Regions from separate parts of the Pseudarthrobacter arbutini genome, predicted to be linked through region 3. Evidence: riboswitches for the same ligand, from Rfam matches in the RefSeq annotation. Region 3 holds a riboswitch; each other region holds the start of a gene.
The links. Region 3 has a riboswitch for thiamine pyrophosphate ahead of thiO (glycine oxidase ThiO). Riboswitches for the same ligand answer to the same signal wherever they lie in the genome.
Positions count from the first base shown of each region.

Region 1: another riboswitch for thiamine pyrophosphate. It lies ahead of thiC (phosphomethylpyrimidine synthase ThiC); the one in region 3 lies ahead of thiO (glycine oxidase ThiO).
Region 2: another riboswitch for thiamine pyrophosphate. It lies ahead of thiD (bifunctional hydroxymethylpyrimidine kinase/phosphomethylpyrimidine kinase); the one in region 3 lies ahead of thiO (glycine oxidase ThiO).

Region 1 covers NZ_JBTNDQ010000001.1:17,075-22,835, forward strand. Annotated here, with positions in the region: gene ACX80V_RS00095 (RNA-binding protein) at 1-211, opposite strand, end outside; gene rpsP (30S ribosomal protein S16) at 213-629, opposite strand; gene ACX80V_RS00105 (hypothetical protein) at 842-1,279, opposite strand; gene ACX80V_RS00110 (VOC family protein) at 1,393-2,268, opposite strand; TPP riboswitch at 2,424-2,531, shown strand; gene thiC (phosphomethylpyrimidine synthase ThiC) at 2,526-4,343, shown strand; gene ACX80V_RS00120 (alpha/beta fold hydrolase) at 4,348-5,082, opposite strand; gene ffh (signal recognition particle protein) at 5,191-5,761, opposite strand, start outside.
Region 2 covers NZ_JBTNDQ010000019.1:27,379-33,139, reverse strand. Annotated here, with positions in the region: gene ACX80V_RS18995 (Rne/Rng family ribonuclease) at 1-1,254, shown strand, start outside; TPP riboswitch at 1,356-1,453, shown strand; gene thiD (bifunctional hydroxymethylpyrimidine kinase/phosphomethylpyrimidine kinase) at 1,436-3,034, shown strand; gene rplU (50S ribosomal protein L21) at 3,307-3,615, shown strand; gene rpmA (50S ribosomal protein L27) at 3,677-3,940, shown strand; gene obgE (GTPase ObgE) at 4,058-5,647, shown strand; gene proB (glutamate 5-kinase) at 5,637-5,761, shown strand, end outside.
Region 3 covers NZ_JBTNDQ010000001.1:344,816-350,576, reverse strand. Annotated here, with positions in the region: gene ACX80V_RS01610 (RNB domain-containing ribonuclease) at 1-1,302, opposite strand, end outside; gene thiE (thiamine phosphate synthase) at 1,367-2,143, opposite strand; TPP riboswitch at 2,171-2,291, shown strand; gene thiO (glycine oxidase ThiO) at 2,282-3,625, shown strand; gene thiS (sulfur carrier protein ThiS) at 3,622-3,858, shown strand; gene ACX80V_RS01590 (thiazole synthase) at 3,863-4,678, shown strand; gene ACX80V_RS01585 (4a-hydroxytetrahydrobiopterin dehydratase) at 4,752-5,078, shown strand; gene ACX80V_RS01580 (hypothetical protein) at 5,155-5,457, opposite strand; gene ACX80V_RS01575 (DUF3107 domain-containing protein) at 5,512-5,736, opposite strand.

The DNA.
Region 1 (5,761 bases), 330 kb from region 3:
CCCTGACCGGCTCGCCGTCTGCCAGTGCCGCCACAACGGTGCGCAATGCCCGTGCGGTGCGGCCCTGGCGGCCGATCACCCGTCCCAGGTCATCCTGATGAACACGAACCTCGAGGGTGTCCCCGCGGCGGTTGTTCTTCGAGCTGACCTTGACATCTTCCGGCGAATCAACGATTCCCCGGACGAGGTGTTCGAGCGCTTCTGCCAGCAATCTACTCAGCCTCGGTGGTCTCTGCCTCGGCCGGGGCCTCGGCTGCGTCAGACTGCTTCGACTTCTTGGTGATGGCTTCCGGGATGATCACGGAACCCTTTTCCGGGGCAACAAAGGCAGCCTTCGGAGCTTTGGTCTTCAGGGTGCCTTCCTGGCCCGGCAGGCCCTTGAACTTCTGCCAGTCACCGGTGATCTTCAGGATCGCGGCAACCTGCTCGGACGGCTGTGCGCCGACGCCGAGCCAGTACTGGGCACGGTCCGTATCCACCTCGATGTATGAGGGCTCTTCGGTGGGGTGGTACTTGCCGATCTCTTCGATGGCACGGCCGTCACGCTTGGAGCGTGCGTCCATGACGACGATGCGGTAGTACGGTGCGCGCATCTTGCCAAAGCGCTTAAGGCGAATCTTTACGGCCACTTTTGTGGTCACTCCTGTTTCAGAAAAGGGGTGAACCGACGTTCTGCACCCGTGGGGCGGGCCATACTTGAGGGTTCGAAGGACAGGATCCGGACGCGGAGAGAGGGGCCACGCAGATCGAGTACCTGTTTATTGTGCCAGATCAGCGTCCGGATTTCGACTTGACACGTCGGGATGGGGCAGCCGGGCGGACCCGGCGGGCCACGGCCGGCCTACGACGACCAGACATACACGCCGGTGCGTGCGGCGTCATCGACGGAGTTGGCAAGCTCAGCGAACTGCTGGACATACGTCCGGGCCTCGGCTGCGCCGAACGGCATGTCATCCTGGGCGGCCCACTTTTCAGCGACGTCGTCCAGGACATTGCCTTCGCCTTCAGTCTCGTAGCTGAGCAGGTCGGCGAGCGCACGCACCATGGCCCGCGGGACCCCGAGGAGGGAATCACTGGCCACGTCAACCATGGCCAGTTCGTAGTCCGCGCCACCGGCGTGCACCGCAACGCCGGCAAGATCGCCAAGCTGCTCGATTTCGAAATCGCTGATTCCGGGAATCCGCAGGGCCTGGCCCGCCGGGGAGCCGCCTGCGTCCAGGACGTCCGCCCGCTTCAGTGCGGCATCGTGAGTGGAAACAAAAATTTCAGTGAAGCCCATGGGAACAGCCCTCATTCCGTCGACGGTGCGGCCTGGAAGGGCAGCAGCAAGTGCCGCCCCGGCCGTTCAGAATCAGCCTAGTACAAGGCAGGCCGCACATTTGGCATCCGCACTCAGCGGACGGCGACACGGATATTGTTGCGCCACGGGTCCTCGAAGCGAAGCTCGGCGCCCGTGTGGTGCGAGGCCACGCCGGCGACCTTCAGGCGGTCGGCGAGCGCTCCGACGTCATCCCCGGAAGGGACCTCGATGAGCACTTCGCCGAGGCCCAGGGTGTTCTTGCGGGGACCGGCTCCGCGGCTGTTCCAGACGTTCATGGCCATGTGGTGGTGATACCGGCCCGCGGAGACAAACAGTGCCTGCCCGTGCCACCCGGCTGTCTTTTCGAAGCCCAGCGTACCCACGTAGAAATCGTGCGCTGACTGGACGTCGCCCACCCGGAGGTGGACGTGGCCCACGCCGGCTTCGCTGGCCCGCTGGCCGGCCACGGATTCCTGGGTCAGGTGCTGCTCGAGGTAGCGCTGCGGCGGCAGTGCCAGGCTGTCCATCACTACATCCTTCCCGTTCCAGGACCAGTTTTCGCGGGGCCTGTCCCAGTACAGTTCGATGCCGTTGCCTTCCGGGTCATTGAAGTAGAAGGCCTCGCTGACGAGGTGGTCGGCGCTGCCGGTGAAGGATCGGGGTTCGTACTGGGCGGCGGTGGCTACTGTGGCGGCCAGCGAAGCCTGGTCGTCAAACAGCAGTGCGGTGTGGAACAGCCCGGCCTCTCCCCTGCCCGGCAGATTCAAGGACGGAGCGGCCGCGAGATGGACCAGCGGGCGTTGAAGGCGGCCAAGATAGACGCCGCCGTCCTGTTCCGCGACGACCTCCAGGCCGAGCGCACGCTGATAGTAGTCGGTCATCAGCTTCATGTCGCCCACCTTGAGCATCACCGTGCCCATGGAGAGGTCGGCAGGAAGGAGATCCCGGCTGGTGGCTTCTGCAGTCATGTGAACACTCCCGGTCCGTTGGCCTTCTGATGGAAGGCGGCTATGGTTCCAATTTACTTGAAGCTTCAATTTAATTCAAGTGTCGGAGCAGACAGATTGCGACCGCTTTCCGGTGATTGCTGTCACCAGTCCACCCTCGGCCTGTGGTAGCTTCGACTTGACCACACGGGAGCCCTTGCAGGGGCTGAGATCGGGCTGACGCAGCCTGCGACCGTTGAACCTGTCCGGGTAATGCCGGCGAAGGAAGTGAGTATTCATTGAATACACAAGAAACACAGCTCATCCCTGCCCAAAATGGGGCCGACGTGGATCAAACGCTCCAGCCTGAAACCCAGTCACTGAAGTCCCACTCGCTGGCGTTTATCAACGATGAGGCCACCGGGATCCGGGTACCCGTGACCGAGATCGCCCTCGAACCGTCGCCAAACGGCGAGGCGAACGGGCCTTTCCGGACCTACCGCACGGCGGGACCGGGCAGCGATCCGGTGGTGGGCCTCAACCCGTTCCGCTCAGAGTGGATCGCAGCCCGCGGAGACACCGAGCCCTACAGCGGCCGGGAGCGGAACCTGCTCGACGACGGCAAGTCGGCCGTGCGCCGCGGCGCAGCCTCTGCGGAATGGAAGGGCGCGCAACCGGTCCCCCGCCGCGCCGTCGAAGGCAAGACCGTCACCCAGATGCACTATGCGCGGCAGGGGGTCATCACCCCCGAAATGCAGTTCATCGCCCTCCGCGAAAACTGTGATGTGGAACTGGTCCGCAGCGAGGTGGCGGCTGGCCGGGCCATCATCCCCAACAACATCAACCACCCGGAATCCGAACCGATGATTATCGGCAAGGCCTTCCTGGTGAAGATCAATGCCAACATCGGCAACTCGGCCGTGACCAGCTCCATCGCCGAGGAAGTGGACAAACTCCAGTGGGCCACGCAGTGGGGGGCTGACACGGTGATGGACCTGTCCACCGGCGATGACATCCACACCACCCGGGAATGGCTCATCCGCAACTCTCCTGTGCCCATCGGTACGGTGCCCATCTACCAGGCGCTGGAGAAGGTCAACGGCGAGGCCAACGCCCTGACGTGGGAGATCTACCGGGACACGGTGATTGAGCAGTGCGAGCAGGGCGTGGACTACATGACCATCCACGCCGGTGTGCTGCTGCGTTACGTGCCGCTGACGGCCAACCGCGTCACCGGCATCGTCTCCCGGGGCGGCGCGATCATGGCCGGCTGGTGCCTGGCCCACCACCAGGAGAACTTCCTGTACACGCACTTCGACGAGCTGTGCGAGATCTTCGCCAAGTACGACGTCGCGTTCTCCCTGGGCGACGGACTGCGCCCGGGAGCGACGGCGGACGCCAACGACGCCGCCCAGTTCGCCGAGCTGGACACCCTGGCCGAACTGACCCAGCGGGCGTGGGAATTCGATGTGCAGGTCATGGTGGAAGGTCCCGGGCACGTCCCGTTCCACCTGGTGCGGGAGAACGTGGAACGCCAGCAGGAACTCTGCAAGGGCGCCCCGTTCTACACGCTGGGGCCGCTGGTTACTGATATTGCCCCGGGCTATGACCACATCACGTCCGCCATCGGCGCCACGGAAATCGCCCGGTACGGCACGGCGATGCTTTGTTACGTCACGCCCAAGGAACACCTTGGCCTCCCGAACAAGGACGACGTGAAGACCGGTGTGATCACCTACAAGATCGCCGCCCACGCAGCAGACCTGGCCAAAGGCCACCCCGGCGCCCATGAACGGGATGATGCCCTGTCCAAGGCCAGGTTCGAGTTCCGCTGGCGCGACCAGTTCGCGCTGTCCCTGGACCCGGTCACGGCGGAGGCCTTCCATGACGAGACGCTGCCCGCCGAACCGGCCAAAACCGCCCACTTCTGCTCCATGTGCGGCCCGAAGTTCTGCTCCATGAAGATCAGCCAGGACATCAGGGACGAATACGGTTCCGCCGATTCGCAGGCGGCCATCGCCGAGGCCTACAGCGGGATGCGCGAAAAGAGTGCGGAGTTCCTGGCCGCCGGCGGGAAGGTCTACCTCCCCGAGCTTCGGATCCCGGCCGGGAGCTGACGGCTCAGGAAGCCTGAACCGAGCGTGACCTGCCGACGTCGGCGATGAAGGACCGGATGGCACGGTCACCTTCGGCAGAGTCCTGGGGCCGGTGTCCTCCCGCAGCGATGCGGTGCAGGGCACCGGTTTCCTGCAGATATCCGGCGATCTCCTCGTAGAGCGGTTCCCACCCACCCGTCAGGACCATGGTGGGGACGCCCGGAACTATGTGCAGCGGGGCCTCCCAGGACGGCGCCTGCAACCGGAGCCGGCGCGCCGACCGTTTTTCCTCCGGCGTGGCGGGCTCCTGCAGGTCCGCCGCGAACATTCGCCGCACGAACTCACGCTGGAAGTCTTCATCGCTGAGCTGGTGCCGGACGTCGAACAGCGGTTGCATCAGGGCGCGGTGTGCGGCCGTGGCCGGCAGTTCGGCGGTCAGGGACATGCACGCCGGTTCTACCAGCGTGAGGGAATATACCAGCTCGGGGCGTTCGACGGCAGCCATCATGGCCGCGATCGCGCCCTCGGCGTGGGCAACAACATGGCCCCCAGCGGCCCCGCGGCCGTCATCGGCAAGTGAGCGCAGGATGATGGCGGTGTCTTCGGAGAACGAGGACTCCACGGGTTCAGCGACGGGGTCAAAACCGTGCCGCCGCAGGAACAGGGCGTCGTACGTCAGCGCCATGCCGTGCTGGCGCAGCCACGCCGCGGCACCGAAAGGTCCGGCGCCGTGCACGAACACTACCCGCTGTTTGAACATGACCCAACCCTATTCCACGGCACCGACATCCCAATTGGGCAGGAGCCAGTGTCGTTACGAGTGCCGTGCCCACAACGACGCCTTCTGCTACCCAGTCGGGAGGGGTGGTTACTTGCCGAGGAACTTGTCGAATCCCTTGGGCAGGTTCAGCTGCGACGGGTCGAAGTCGCCGCCCTGCTGGCCGAACGCTGCCCCCGTGGGGAGCGCCTTCGCCGCGCCGGCCCGCCGGGCCTCGGCGTCCTTCAGCTCCTGGGCAGCCTTGGCAGGGTTGCCTGAGCGGGCCTTCTTCTTCGGGGCGTTCTTGCCGCCCTTCCGCGCACCGCCGGGGCCGCCCATGCCAGGCATCCCGGGCATTCCGGGCATGCCGCCGCCCTGGGCCATCTTCTTCATCATCTTCTGGGCCTGGCCGAAGCGCTCCAGCAGGCCGTTGACCTCGGAGACATGCACGCCGGAACCCCGGGCAATGCGTGCCCGGCGGGAGCCGTTGATGATCTTCGGGGCGACGCGTTCGTGCGGCGTCATGGAACGCACGATCGCTTCGACACGGTCGATCTCGCGCTCGTCAAAGTTCTCCAGCTGCTCGCGGATGTTCTGCGCACCGGGCATCATCATGAGCATCTTCTTCATGGAGCCCATGTTGCGGATCTGCTGCATCTGGGAGAGGAAGTCGTCCAGGGTG
Region 2 (5,761 bases), on a different contig from region 3:
GAAGCCATGACCGTGGTGGACGTCAACACCGGCAAGTTCACCGGCAGTGGCGGCAACCTCGAGGAAACCGTCACCAAGAACAACCTCGAGGCAGCTGAAGAAGTGGTCCGGCAGCTCCGGCTCCGCGACATCGGCGGCATCATCGTCATCGACTTCATCGACATGGTCCTCGAATCCAACCGCGACCTTGTCCTCCGCCGCATGGTGGAATGCCTGGGCCGCGACCGGACCAAGCACCAGGTGGCCGAAGTGACCTCGCTGGGCCTCGTACAGATGACGCGCAAGCGCATGGGCACCGGGCTCCTGGAAGTCTTCGGCGAGCAGTGTGAAACCTGTGCAGGCCGCGGAATTGTCACCCACGACGACCCCGTGGAACACCGCCGCGCCAACACTGTAGCCGCGGAGCACCACGTGCAGCGTGTGGACAGCCGCCCGGAAACCCAGCGCACCGATAGCGTGCGGACTGACAGCCAGCGCCCGGACAGCCAGCCGGGTGGCCGCACTGACCGGAAGCGCCGCCGCGGACGGGGCGGCCAGCCGCTGGAAACGGCACCGGCAGCTCCGGTGCAGATCCACACGGTCCACCCGGAAGCCAGTGATGCCGAGCGACATGCCAAGGCGGAGGCCACGCGGGCAGCGCTTGCGAACATTGCGGCCGCAGCCCACGCTGCGCACCTGCACGACGACGAAGTGGCTCACGCATCAGCCGCCGCGGGCCGGCAGCCTGCGGCTGCGGTGCCGGCTCCGGCTGAGCGGTCCGAAACGGACTCCAACGGCCGTCCGGCCGCAGTGCTGACATTCGGCGGCGAGCAGGTTGTGCTTCCGTTCGTGGCGCACCACGATGACCAGCCGCACTCACCTGCCCTGACACTTGATCGCCTCGCGGAGGCCTTCGCGCACCTTGGCGAGCCGGCACCTGTAGCGGAAAGCAAGCCGTCGGCATTCCAGGCAACTGAAACCCAGCCGGCTGAACCTGCCCGCCAGCAGCAGCCAGCCGCGGCGGAGAAGGATTACTCCGACCACACCGAGGAGCCCCGCGCCCGCCGTCCCCGGCGGAACCGGAGTGCCAGCCGCGCCCAGGGCGCAGCCAACGCCACGTCCGTAGAGCATCACGAAGCCGCTCCGGCGGCTGCCGCCGGACACACCCACGCCGCCAAGGCGCCGGAGCCCGTCAAGGCTCCTGTGGCCGACAAACCGGTTGCCGCCAACGCGCCCATCATCCTGGGCGTAGGAGTTCCGGCCTCGGAGCTCTGACCAAGCAGTAGGGCAAGCCAATACAACGGCGCCCGGACGTGCCTGTGAATCACAGGCTGCGTCCGGGCGTCCGGCGTTAAGTCGCGAGGAACGCTAGGCTGGTGACTGACACGGGGTGCCGCGCAGAGAGCCGGCTGAGATCCACACCCGTTGAACCTGTCCGGTTAGCACCGGCGAAGGGATGTCTCCTTTGGCTTCAACTTCTGTCCTTCCTCCTGCAACACCCGCGGCGGCTCTGCCGGAAACCCCAGCAACCCGGGCTGAGGTCCGGCCCGCACCAGCCCGCTCTTCTGCGGTCCGGGTGCTGCGTGACGTTCCGCGGGTGCTGTCCATTGCCGGATCGGACCCTTCAGGGGGCGCGGGCGTCCAGGCCGACCTCAAAAGCATTGCAGCCCTTGGCGGCTACGGCATGGCGGCCATCACCGCGCTGACGGTCCAAAACACCCAGGGGGTCCAGGCGGTTCACGTCCCGCCTGCGTCCTTCCTGGGCCAGCAGCTCGATGCCATCAGCGATGACATCACCATCGACGCGGTCAAGATCGGCATGCTGGGCGACGCTGCGGTGATAGGCGTGGTCCGCGACTGGCTGGAAAAGGTGCGTCCCGCCGTCGTCGTTCTTGATCCGGTCATGGTGGCCACGAGCGGCGACCGGCTGCTGCAGGAGTCTTCCGAGGCGGCCCTGCGGGAGCTGCTCCCGCTCGTGGACCTGATCACCCCCAACCTGGCCGAACTGGCCATCCTGGTGGGGGAGCCGCAGGCGAGGGAATGGCACGACGCGCTCGGGCAGGGGCAGCGGTTGTCCGCCGCGACCGGTGCCACCGTCCTGGTCAAGGGCGGCCATCTCGACGGCGGTGCGTGCCCGGATGCCCTGGTCAACGCTGCCGGGCTGCTCGCCCAGGAGGTGGTGGAAGTGAGCGGGGACAGGATCCCCACGCGCAACAGCCACGGCACCGGCTGCTCGCTGTCGTCGGCCATGGCCACGGCTCAGGCCCGGCTGGGGGACTGGGAAGCCGCACTACGGCAGGTGAAGCCCTGGCTGGTGGGCGCGCTGCAGGCCTCTGACCAACTTGAGGTGGGCGAGGGCAATGGCCCCATCAACCACTTCCACCACATGCAACAGATTCCGGCAGTCGGCGAGTTCGCAGAGACGCTGCGCCGGGCGTCGGAGCCGGATCTTGCAGCCATCTACGGGCTGGATTTCATCCGCGACCTGACGGCCGGCACGTTGGCTGAGGAACAGTTCGCCTATTACCTCGCCCAGGACGCCATCTACCTCAACGGCTATTCGCGGGTCCTCGCCCGGGCCAGCGCGCTGGCGCCCACGGAAGCCGCCCAGCTGTTCTGGGCAAAGTCGGCCCAGCAATGCCTTGAGGTCGAGTCCGAACTGCACCGCACGTGGCTAAGCACCAGGACAGTGGACTCTGTCCTGGGACCTGTCACCAAGTCCTACGTGGACCACCTGCTGGCGGCCTCGGCCTCCGGCAGCTACGCGGTGCTCGTTGCGGCGGTGCTGCCGTGCTTCTGGTTGTATGCCGAAGTGGGACAGACCCTCCACGAGGAGTTCCTGGCTGCGGGTGCACCGGCAGCACATCCTTATGCCGACTGGCTGCGGGCCTATGCTGACGAGGATTTCGCCCAGGCCACGCGTGACGCCATCGCCTTGGCTGACGACGCCGGCCGGAGTGCTTCCGCGGATGAACGGGCGGCGATGCTGGTGGCTTTCAGGCAGTCGTGCCGGTTTGAGGTGGAATTCTTCGACGCGCCGCGAATTCATTCCTGACAGGCTGCGGCCCGTGCGGCCTGTACGATAGTCAGGCACGGTTTTGGATTGTCAGTGCAGTACCTGCTTGTGGGTCCTATCACAGACAACCTGCCGTAACCAGCCTCATTTGCGGCCGAAGGCAAAATTAGCGTATTCTAGATCTTCGGTGCTTACGCCAACACTTGGGTTACGACCCCACGGCGTTGAGGCACAGCGAGAACCCAGCCAATTATGGAACAGGGTTCAGCACGCAAATTTAGTAATAAACGTCGAGAGAAGTGAGTTCCCAAGTGGTGTACGCGATTGTCCGCGCAGGCGGCCGCCAAGAGAAGGTTTCCGTTGGAGACTTCGTTACCCTGAACCGCGTCCCCGGTGGAGCCGGCAGCACCTTTGAGTTGCCCGCACTGCTCCTGGTAGACGGTGACAAAGTCACCTCTGCTGCTGCGGACCTGGCCAAGGTAACGGTTACGGCTGAGATCCTCGAAGACCTCCGTGGTCCGAAGATCGTCATCCAGAAGTTCAAGAACAAGACCGGTTACAAGAAGCGCCAGGGTCACCGTCAGGAATTGACCAAGGTCAAGATCACGGGTATCAAGTAACTCTTCGTTACTGTTCAGGTTCTTCAGCAGATTCCCCAGAATTTAAAGGCAGGCATTTCAAATGGCACATAAAAAAGGCGCGAGTTCCACTCGCAACGGTCGTGACTCCAACGCCCAGTACCTCGGCGTCAAGCGCTTCGGCGGCCAGGTAGTTTCCGCAGGCGAGATCATCGTTCGCCAGCGTGGCACCCACTTCCACCCGGGCGCCGGCGTTGGACGTGGCGGCGACGACACACTGTTCGCACTGGCCCCGGGAGCCGTCCAGTTCGGCACCCGCCGCGGTCGCCGCGTTGTTAACATCGTTGCTGCTGCAGCTGCAGAGTAACAAATAGTTCTGAAGCGGTGGAGCGGGCCATTTTGGTCCGCTCCACTGTTCTTTTAACCGCATTACAATCGTCTTGGCGCCTTTGGGCGTACAGGAAACAGCACTGAGGAGATCCACGTGGCGAGCTTTGTAGACCGGGTAGTACTGCACGTATCCGGCGGTACCGGCGGCCACGGGTGTGTCTCTGTCCACCGGGAGAAGTTCAAGCCCCTGGGCGGTCCCGACGGCGGCAACGGCGGCGACGGCGGCGACGTCATCCTGCGCGTTGATCACCAGACCACCACGCTGCTTGACTACCACCACGCCCCGCACCGCCACGCCACCAACGGTGGCCCCGGCATGGGTGACTGGCGCGGTGGCAAGAGCGGCGAGACCCTCATCCTGCCCGTACCGGACGGCACCGTGGTCAAGTCCAAGGACGGCACCGTCCTGGCGGACCTGGTCGGCGAAGGCGCCGAGTATGTGGCGGCCGCCGGCGGCCTGGGCGGCCTGGGCAATGCCTCGCTGTCCTCGCAGAAGCGCCGTGCCCCGGGCTTCGCCCTGCTGGGCATCGAGGGTGACGCCAGCGATATTGTGCTGGAACTGAAGTCCATCGCCGACATCGCGCTGGTGGGTTTCCCCTCTGCCGGCAAATCCAGCCTGATCGCGGCCATGTCCGCCGCTCGGCCCAAGATCGCCGATTACCCCTTCACCACGCTGATCCCGAACCTGGGCGTTGTCCAGTCCGGCGATGTCCGCTTCACCATTGCCGACGTCCCGGGCCTCATCGAGGGCGCCAGCGAAGGCAAGGGCCTTGGCCACCACTTCCTGCGCCACGTCGAGCGCTGCGCCGCCCTGGTGCACGTGCTGGACTGCGGCACGCTTGAATCCGACCGTGACCCGTTGGCAGACCTGGCCATCATCGAGGCCGAGCTGGAAAAATACTCCGTGGACATGAGCTACGCGGGTACCGACGGCGAAGTGGTTCCGCTGAACCACCGGCCGCGCCTGGTGGCCCTGAACAAGGTGGACCTCCCGGACGGCAAGGACATGGCTGAATTTGTCCGCCCGGAACTCGAGTCACGCGGCTACCGGGTCTTCGAGATCTCGGCCACCAGCCACGAGGGTCTCCGCCAGCTGGGCTTTGCCATGGCGGAAATTGTCCAGGCCGCCCGCGACGCCCTCGCGGCCGCCCCGCCCAAGGTCCAGCCGCCCGTTCTGCGGCCCCGCGCCGTCAACGAATCCGGTTTCAAGATCCGCCGCGAGGAGAAGAACCTCGAGCCGCTGTTCCGCGTCCTGGGCGACAAGCCCGTCCGCTGGGTCAAGCAGACCGACTTCACCAACGAGGAAGCCATCGGTTACCTCGCCGACCGCCTGGCCAAGCTGGGCGTCGAAAACGAACTGTTCAAGCAGGGCGCCACGCCGGGCGACACCGTGGTGATCGGCGAGGACGACGGCGTCGTCTTCGACTGGGAGCCCACCATGATGGCCGGCGCCGAACTGCTGGCGGCACCGCGTGGCACCGACGTCCGCTTCGCCGACATCGGCGACCGGCCCACCCGCGGGCAGAAGCGGGACGAGCAGGTGGAACGCCGCGAGGCCAAGGCCGCCGCCCGCGCCGAGCTCGAAGCCGAGCGCAAGGCCGGGATCTGGACCGAATCGGTCAGCGGCCGCCGCGTCGCCAAGCCGGTCAAGGAGAGTGGACTGGGCGCAGAAGATGACCAGTAGCTCCGTCTCCGCGGTCCCGCGGAAGCGCGCCGCGGACCGAAGTGTGCTCTCGGATGCCCGCAGGATTGTTGTTAAGGTCGGCTCATCGTCGCTGACCAGCATCAAGGGCGGCAT
Region 3 (5,761 bases):
GTTGCCCTTCTGCGGCTTGGAGCCGGAAATCACGATCGCATCGAATTCCTGGCCCACATGGTTGACCAGAAGCGCGGCCTCCACGGTGTCCAGCGCCATGCGTTCCATCCGCGATGCCATCTGGTCGGATCCGGCCATGATCTCCGGCAGGGACGGCAGGGCTTCCCGCGCCCAGTCCGGTACCGGCTTGCCGTTGCTCAGGGCTTCGCAGATCACCAGGACAAAACGGTCGATCAGACGCCGGAGCGGTGCCGTGGTGTGGGCATAGGCAGCGCCGATGGCGGACTGGATGGCGTCTTTCGGGACTGTGCCGTCGAACGCCGTGTAGCTGGCACCGCGGAACAGCATGCCGGCGGAGTGCAGGATGGCCAGTTGCCGGGGTTCGGTCGGGTCAAGGCTGCGGAGGTATTCGCCGTAGCTGATCTTGCCGTCCCACGGCTTGCCCAATGCCTCAGTCTGGAGGCGGAAGTGACGCAGGGAGCGCTCGTCCGGGGCGGGCATGGTTCGCAGGATGCCCACTTCTCCCGCCAGCATCAGGTTTGCCGCCGCCATCCCCGTCATCAGGGAGATCTGGGCGTTCCAGTCCTCCACCGGAAGCTGCGGCGCCGCGGCAATCCGGTAGCCGCCGTCGGGCAGCTGCACGATTTCCTGCTCGGGCATGTTCAGGCTGGCGCCGCCACGCTGCCGCTCCAGTTCAACGCGCTTGAGGCCCACTTCCTTCAGGAGCTGCAGGACAGGGCCGGCCGTCCCGGCGTCGAGTTCGGCCTGGGCTCCCTTGTAGCTCAGCTTGGCCCGGCTGCGGATGGTGGCCCTCTGGACGCTCACAGTGGAGACCTGCGCGGCGTCGTCCAGCCCGAACTCCCAGACGTAGGCGGAACACAGCTGGCCGGCCAGAAGGCTGCCTGCCCCTTCGCTGATGACTTCCGGGTGCAGCGGGATACGGCCGTCAGGGGCGTAGAACGTCTGGCCGCGGCGCCGGGTCTCTGCGTCGAGTCCGCCGCCGGGGCGGACAAAGGACGGCACGTCAGCGATGGCGTAAAGCACCCTGTAGCCAGTGCCCGCACGCTCGATGAACAGCGCCTGGTCCAGATCGGTGGACGACGCCGGATCGATAGTGAGGAAGGCCACTTCCGTCAGGTCGGCACCCGGCAACTCGTGTGCGGCCACCGCCGCTTCCGCGTCCCGGACCGCCTCCGCCGGGTAGGGCCCCGGCAGTTCCAGCTCGGTCCGCAGGGCGCTCAGCGCCGCCGCGAGGTCGTTCGTCTGCTCGTGGACATTGGGGGCCAACCTATGATGTGACACGAAAATCAGGTTAGCTCGATTTCCACGGATCGTGCACGCCCGCCGCCCGCCACGCGGGGGATTGTCAGGATGCGCCGGCGTCCAGGGCCGCCAGGAGTGCCGCGGCCGCCGCTGCGGGGTCCGCGGCTTCGGTGATGGCACGCACCACAACAATCCTGCCGGCGCCGGCCTCCACCACCTGCTCCACGTTGCCGAGATCGATGCCTCCGATGGCAAACCAGGGCAGCGTGGCCTGGGTGCCACCGGCAGCGCGGACGGCTTCGGCCGCGTACCGCACCAGGTCAAGGCCGACGGCGGCCCGGCCCGGTTTCGTCGGAGTGGCCCAGACCGGTCCTACGCAGAAGTAGTCCAGGCCGCCTTGGTCAGTCAGCCCACCGGACAGCCGGATGGCGCCTTCGATCTGCTCGGCGGTGTGCGTGGAAAGGCCGATCGCGGCTGGTGCCCCGAGCAGCGTGCGGGCGGAAGCGACAGGCAGATCTTTCTGCCCGATGTGGAAAACGGGGGCGCCGGACAGCAGCGCGATATCGGCACGGTCATTGACTGCCCACAGCTTTCCGTGGCGTTCGGCCGCGGCCCGAAGCACGGCCAGCAGCTCCAGCTCCTCCGCCGCCTCGATTGCCTTGTCCCGGAGCTGGATGATGTCCACGCCGCCGGCAAACGCCGCGTCCACAAACTCGCCAAAGTCCCCGCGGTCCCGTCGCGCGTCAGTGCACAGGTACAGCCTGGCGCTGTGCGGGAGGCCGGTGTTAATGCCGACGGCGGGGTCTGTTCCGGCCAAGGATTCGGGAGCGGGGGAGGGGGCGGAGGGCGTGCCTGCAGCGGCGAAGGATTGCGCGTTCATGGAAACCAGCCTAAGTCCCCTAAACTGGGCGGGTACTGCGGGAGCCCGTTGCAGCCGTCACAAAGCGGCCGGGCTGAGAGGGCGTCAGAGCCGACCGCTTGACCTGATCCGGCTAGTACCGGCGTAGGGAAGGAACATATGCCCCCCGCAATAAGCAGCCCACCTGAGCCTGCACCAGCCAGCCCGGCCACCGCCCTGCACGCCGACGTGGCCGTCATCGGCGGCGGAGTCATCGGCCACGCCATAGCCTGGGAAGTCCGGCGGTCCGGCCGTTCCGTCGTACTGATCGATGACGCGCCCGGCAACGGCGCCAGCTGGGCAGCCGCCGGCATGCTGGCCCCTGTGAGCGAACTGCATTACCAGGAGGAAGACCTCCTTGAGCTGATGCTGGCATCCTCCGGCCTGTGGCCTGCCTTTGCGGCCGACCTCGCCCTGGCCGGGGCTGGCGATACCGGATATCTGACGACGCCGACCCTCGCGATCGGCGCGGACGCTGCGGACCGCCGGGCACTGATGGACCTCCGGGCCGTGCAGCAGGCCAGCGGCCTGGTGGTGGAACCCCTGACTGTCCGTGAGGCCAGGACCAGGGAATCCCTGCTCAGCCCGGCCATATCCTGCGCCCTGGACATCTCCGCCGACCACCAGGTGGATCCACGGAAACTCGTGGCGTGCCTCCAGGAAGTCCTGGCCATCCACGAACCGGGCGCAGGAACCGCCGTGGCAGGTGCCCGCGCGGGATTCGCCGTTGACCAACGTGCCGCTGCCCTGCTCTGGGAGGACGGCCGCGTCATCGGCGTGAAGCTCGCCCACGGCGGAACTGTCCAGGCCCGGGAGACCGTCGTGGCCAACGGATTGCAGGCGGCGTCGCTGGATGGCCTGCCGGTTGGACTGCACCTGCCCCTGCGGCCCGTCTACGGTGACATCCTGCGGCTGGCTGTTCCGCAGCACCTGCGCCCGCTCCTCACCTCCACTGTCCGCGGAATGGTCCATGGTGTGCCGGTCTACATCGTTCCCCGGCAGGACGGCACGGTGGTGATCGGCGCTACGCAGCGAGAAGACGCGCTCGCCGGGACGGGCGACGCTGCTGTCTCGGCGGGCGGCGTCTACCAGTTGCTGCGGGACGCCCAGGTCCTGGTGCCGGCCGTCTCGGAGCTTGAACTCCTGGAATGCACAGCGCGGGCAAGGCCTGCGACCCCGGACAACGCCCCTCTCCTCGGCCGCGTACCGTCTTCCGCACCAAGGACGGGGAACACAGCGGACATTGCCGGGCTGATGGTTGCCACCGGATTCTTCCGCCACGGAGTGCTCCTGGCTCCGGCGGCGGCGGCCATCTGCCGGGACCTGCTGGATGGCCGGACGGACCCGCGATGGGGGGCCCTCAGCCCGGCCCGCTTTTCAGGAAAGCACCACGTAGCCGGCATACAGTCCCCAGACAATGACATCCGCACGAAGGACCTCGACCCACAGAAGGAATCAGCATGAACATCACCCTCAACGGCTCGCGCCATTCCGTGGCGGACGACGCCTCCATCACCACCCTCATCAGCCAGATCACTGGACGTCCCCTCTCGGCCAATGGCCAGGCGACAGACGGGCAGAAACTCGGCGTCGCCGTCGCCCATAACTCCGAGGTAGTACCCCGCAGCCAGTGGTTCGTCACGGCGCTCGCCGAAGGTGACGACGTCGAACTGGTCACAGCAGTCCAGGGAGGCTGACACCATGACAGTAACCAGCAACATCAGCACACATAACCGTCCCGAGGCCGCAGACAGGCTGGTCATCGACGGCGTCGAGCTCGGCTCCCGCCTCATCATGGGCACCGGTGGCGCCCCCAGCCTCGACGGGCTGGGGGCAGCCCTCCTGGCGTCCGGAACCGAGCTGACCACAGTGGCCATGCGGCGCTATTCGCCGGCTGAATCGGGATCCCTTTTCCAGCTCCTGGTGGACCACGGGATCCGGATACTGCCCAACACCGCCGGCTGCTTCACCGCCCGGGATGCGGTCATGACGGCGGAACTGGCCCGCGAAGCGCTGGAAACGGACTGGCTCAAGCTGGAAGTCATCGCCGACGAACAGACCCTGCTGCCGGACGCCGTGGAATTGGTGGATGCTACGGAACAGCTTGTTAACCGGGGCTTCAAAGTGTTCGCCTACACCAACGATGACCCGGTCCTGGCCCTGCGGCTGGAAAACCTGGGGGCCGCTGCGGTCATGCCGCTCGGAGCACCTATCGGCACCGGCCTGGGGATCCTGAATCCACACAACATCGAACTGATCGTCTCGCGCGCCTCGGTGCCCGTGGTGCTGGACGCCGGCATCGGCACGGCATCCGACGCCGCCCTGGCCATGGAGCTTGGCTGTGATGCCGTGCTGCTGGCCACTGCAGTCACGCGGGCGCAGAACCCTGCACTCATGGGGGAGGCCTTCAAACACGCCGTCATCGCCGGTAGGCTGGCGAAAGCGGCCGGCAGGATTCCGCGCCGCGAGCACGCCCTGGCGTCATCGGCCATGGAAGGCCGGGCAGAGTTTCTCTAGGCCGCTTTCTCCAGGCCCGGCGCCCTCGGCCAGACGCCGGGGCGGGCTCACCGGACGAGCCGAGGAGGCCGCTGTGGCCGGCAAGGAAGACATACTCACGCGGGAGCGCATCGAGGCTGTCCTCGCCGCGCTCCCCGACTGGCAGTACCGGCTGGGCGGTCTCGTCGCTGTCTATAAGACGCCGACGGCGGCCGCCGCACTGGAGCTGATTGCCGCCGTCGGACGCGTGGCGGAAGAACAGAACCACCACCCGGACCTTGACTGGCGCTACAACAGGGTGCATCTCCGCTACACGTCCCACGACGCCGGCGGCGAGGTCACTGAGCGGGATGCCGCTGCTGCCGCGGCGGTGAGTGCTGCTGCCGTTCGGCTCGGCGCCACAGCCCAGCCGGTGGCTTAGGCCGCCGGGTTAAAGGACCGTGACCACGCACCCTGCTGGGTGGTGGTCACGGTTTCTTAAGGAAAAAGGGCGCGGCCTAAAGCTTGAGCGCCTGCGTCAGCCGCCGCGTATCGTGGCTTGCGCGCGTCCGGCCCAGGTAGATGACCGTCCCGATGGCAGCGACGGTGCCGAGCGCCATGGGCAGGACCCAGGGAATCCACGTCAGGCCCGGCTGGTAGCCAAAACCTGCCGCGATGAAAATGATCCAGCTGACCGCGCCCACCACGACGGCAACCCCTGCCGGCAACCCTGTGCCGTACCGGGTATGGCGCTTGTCATTCGCCCAGACAACAAAGCCTGCGGCTGCTGTGACCAGGACAACGATGGTCAGCGAAAGCATGGAATCTCCTCGGAAAGCAGCGGCCAACCGCCAAGGCGGCTGGCCGCGGACGTGCTAGAACTGGCCGAAACCGACCTTGCGGGCCTCTTCGGCGCCGATTTCCACGTAACCCAGGGCGTTGCCGGGAACGATGATGATGCGTCCCTTGTCGTCCTTGAGGCGGAGGTCTGTGCCCTTGGTGATGGCTTCTTCAACGACCGTGGCTACAGCGTCAGCATCCTGAGCCGATTCCAATACGATTTCGCGGCCAATGTTCTGAATGCCGATCTTAATTTCCAAAAGGGGGCCTCCCAGCCAATCAAAG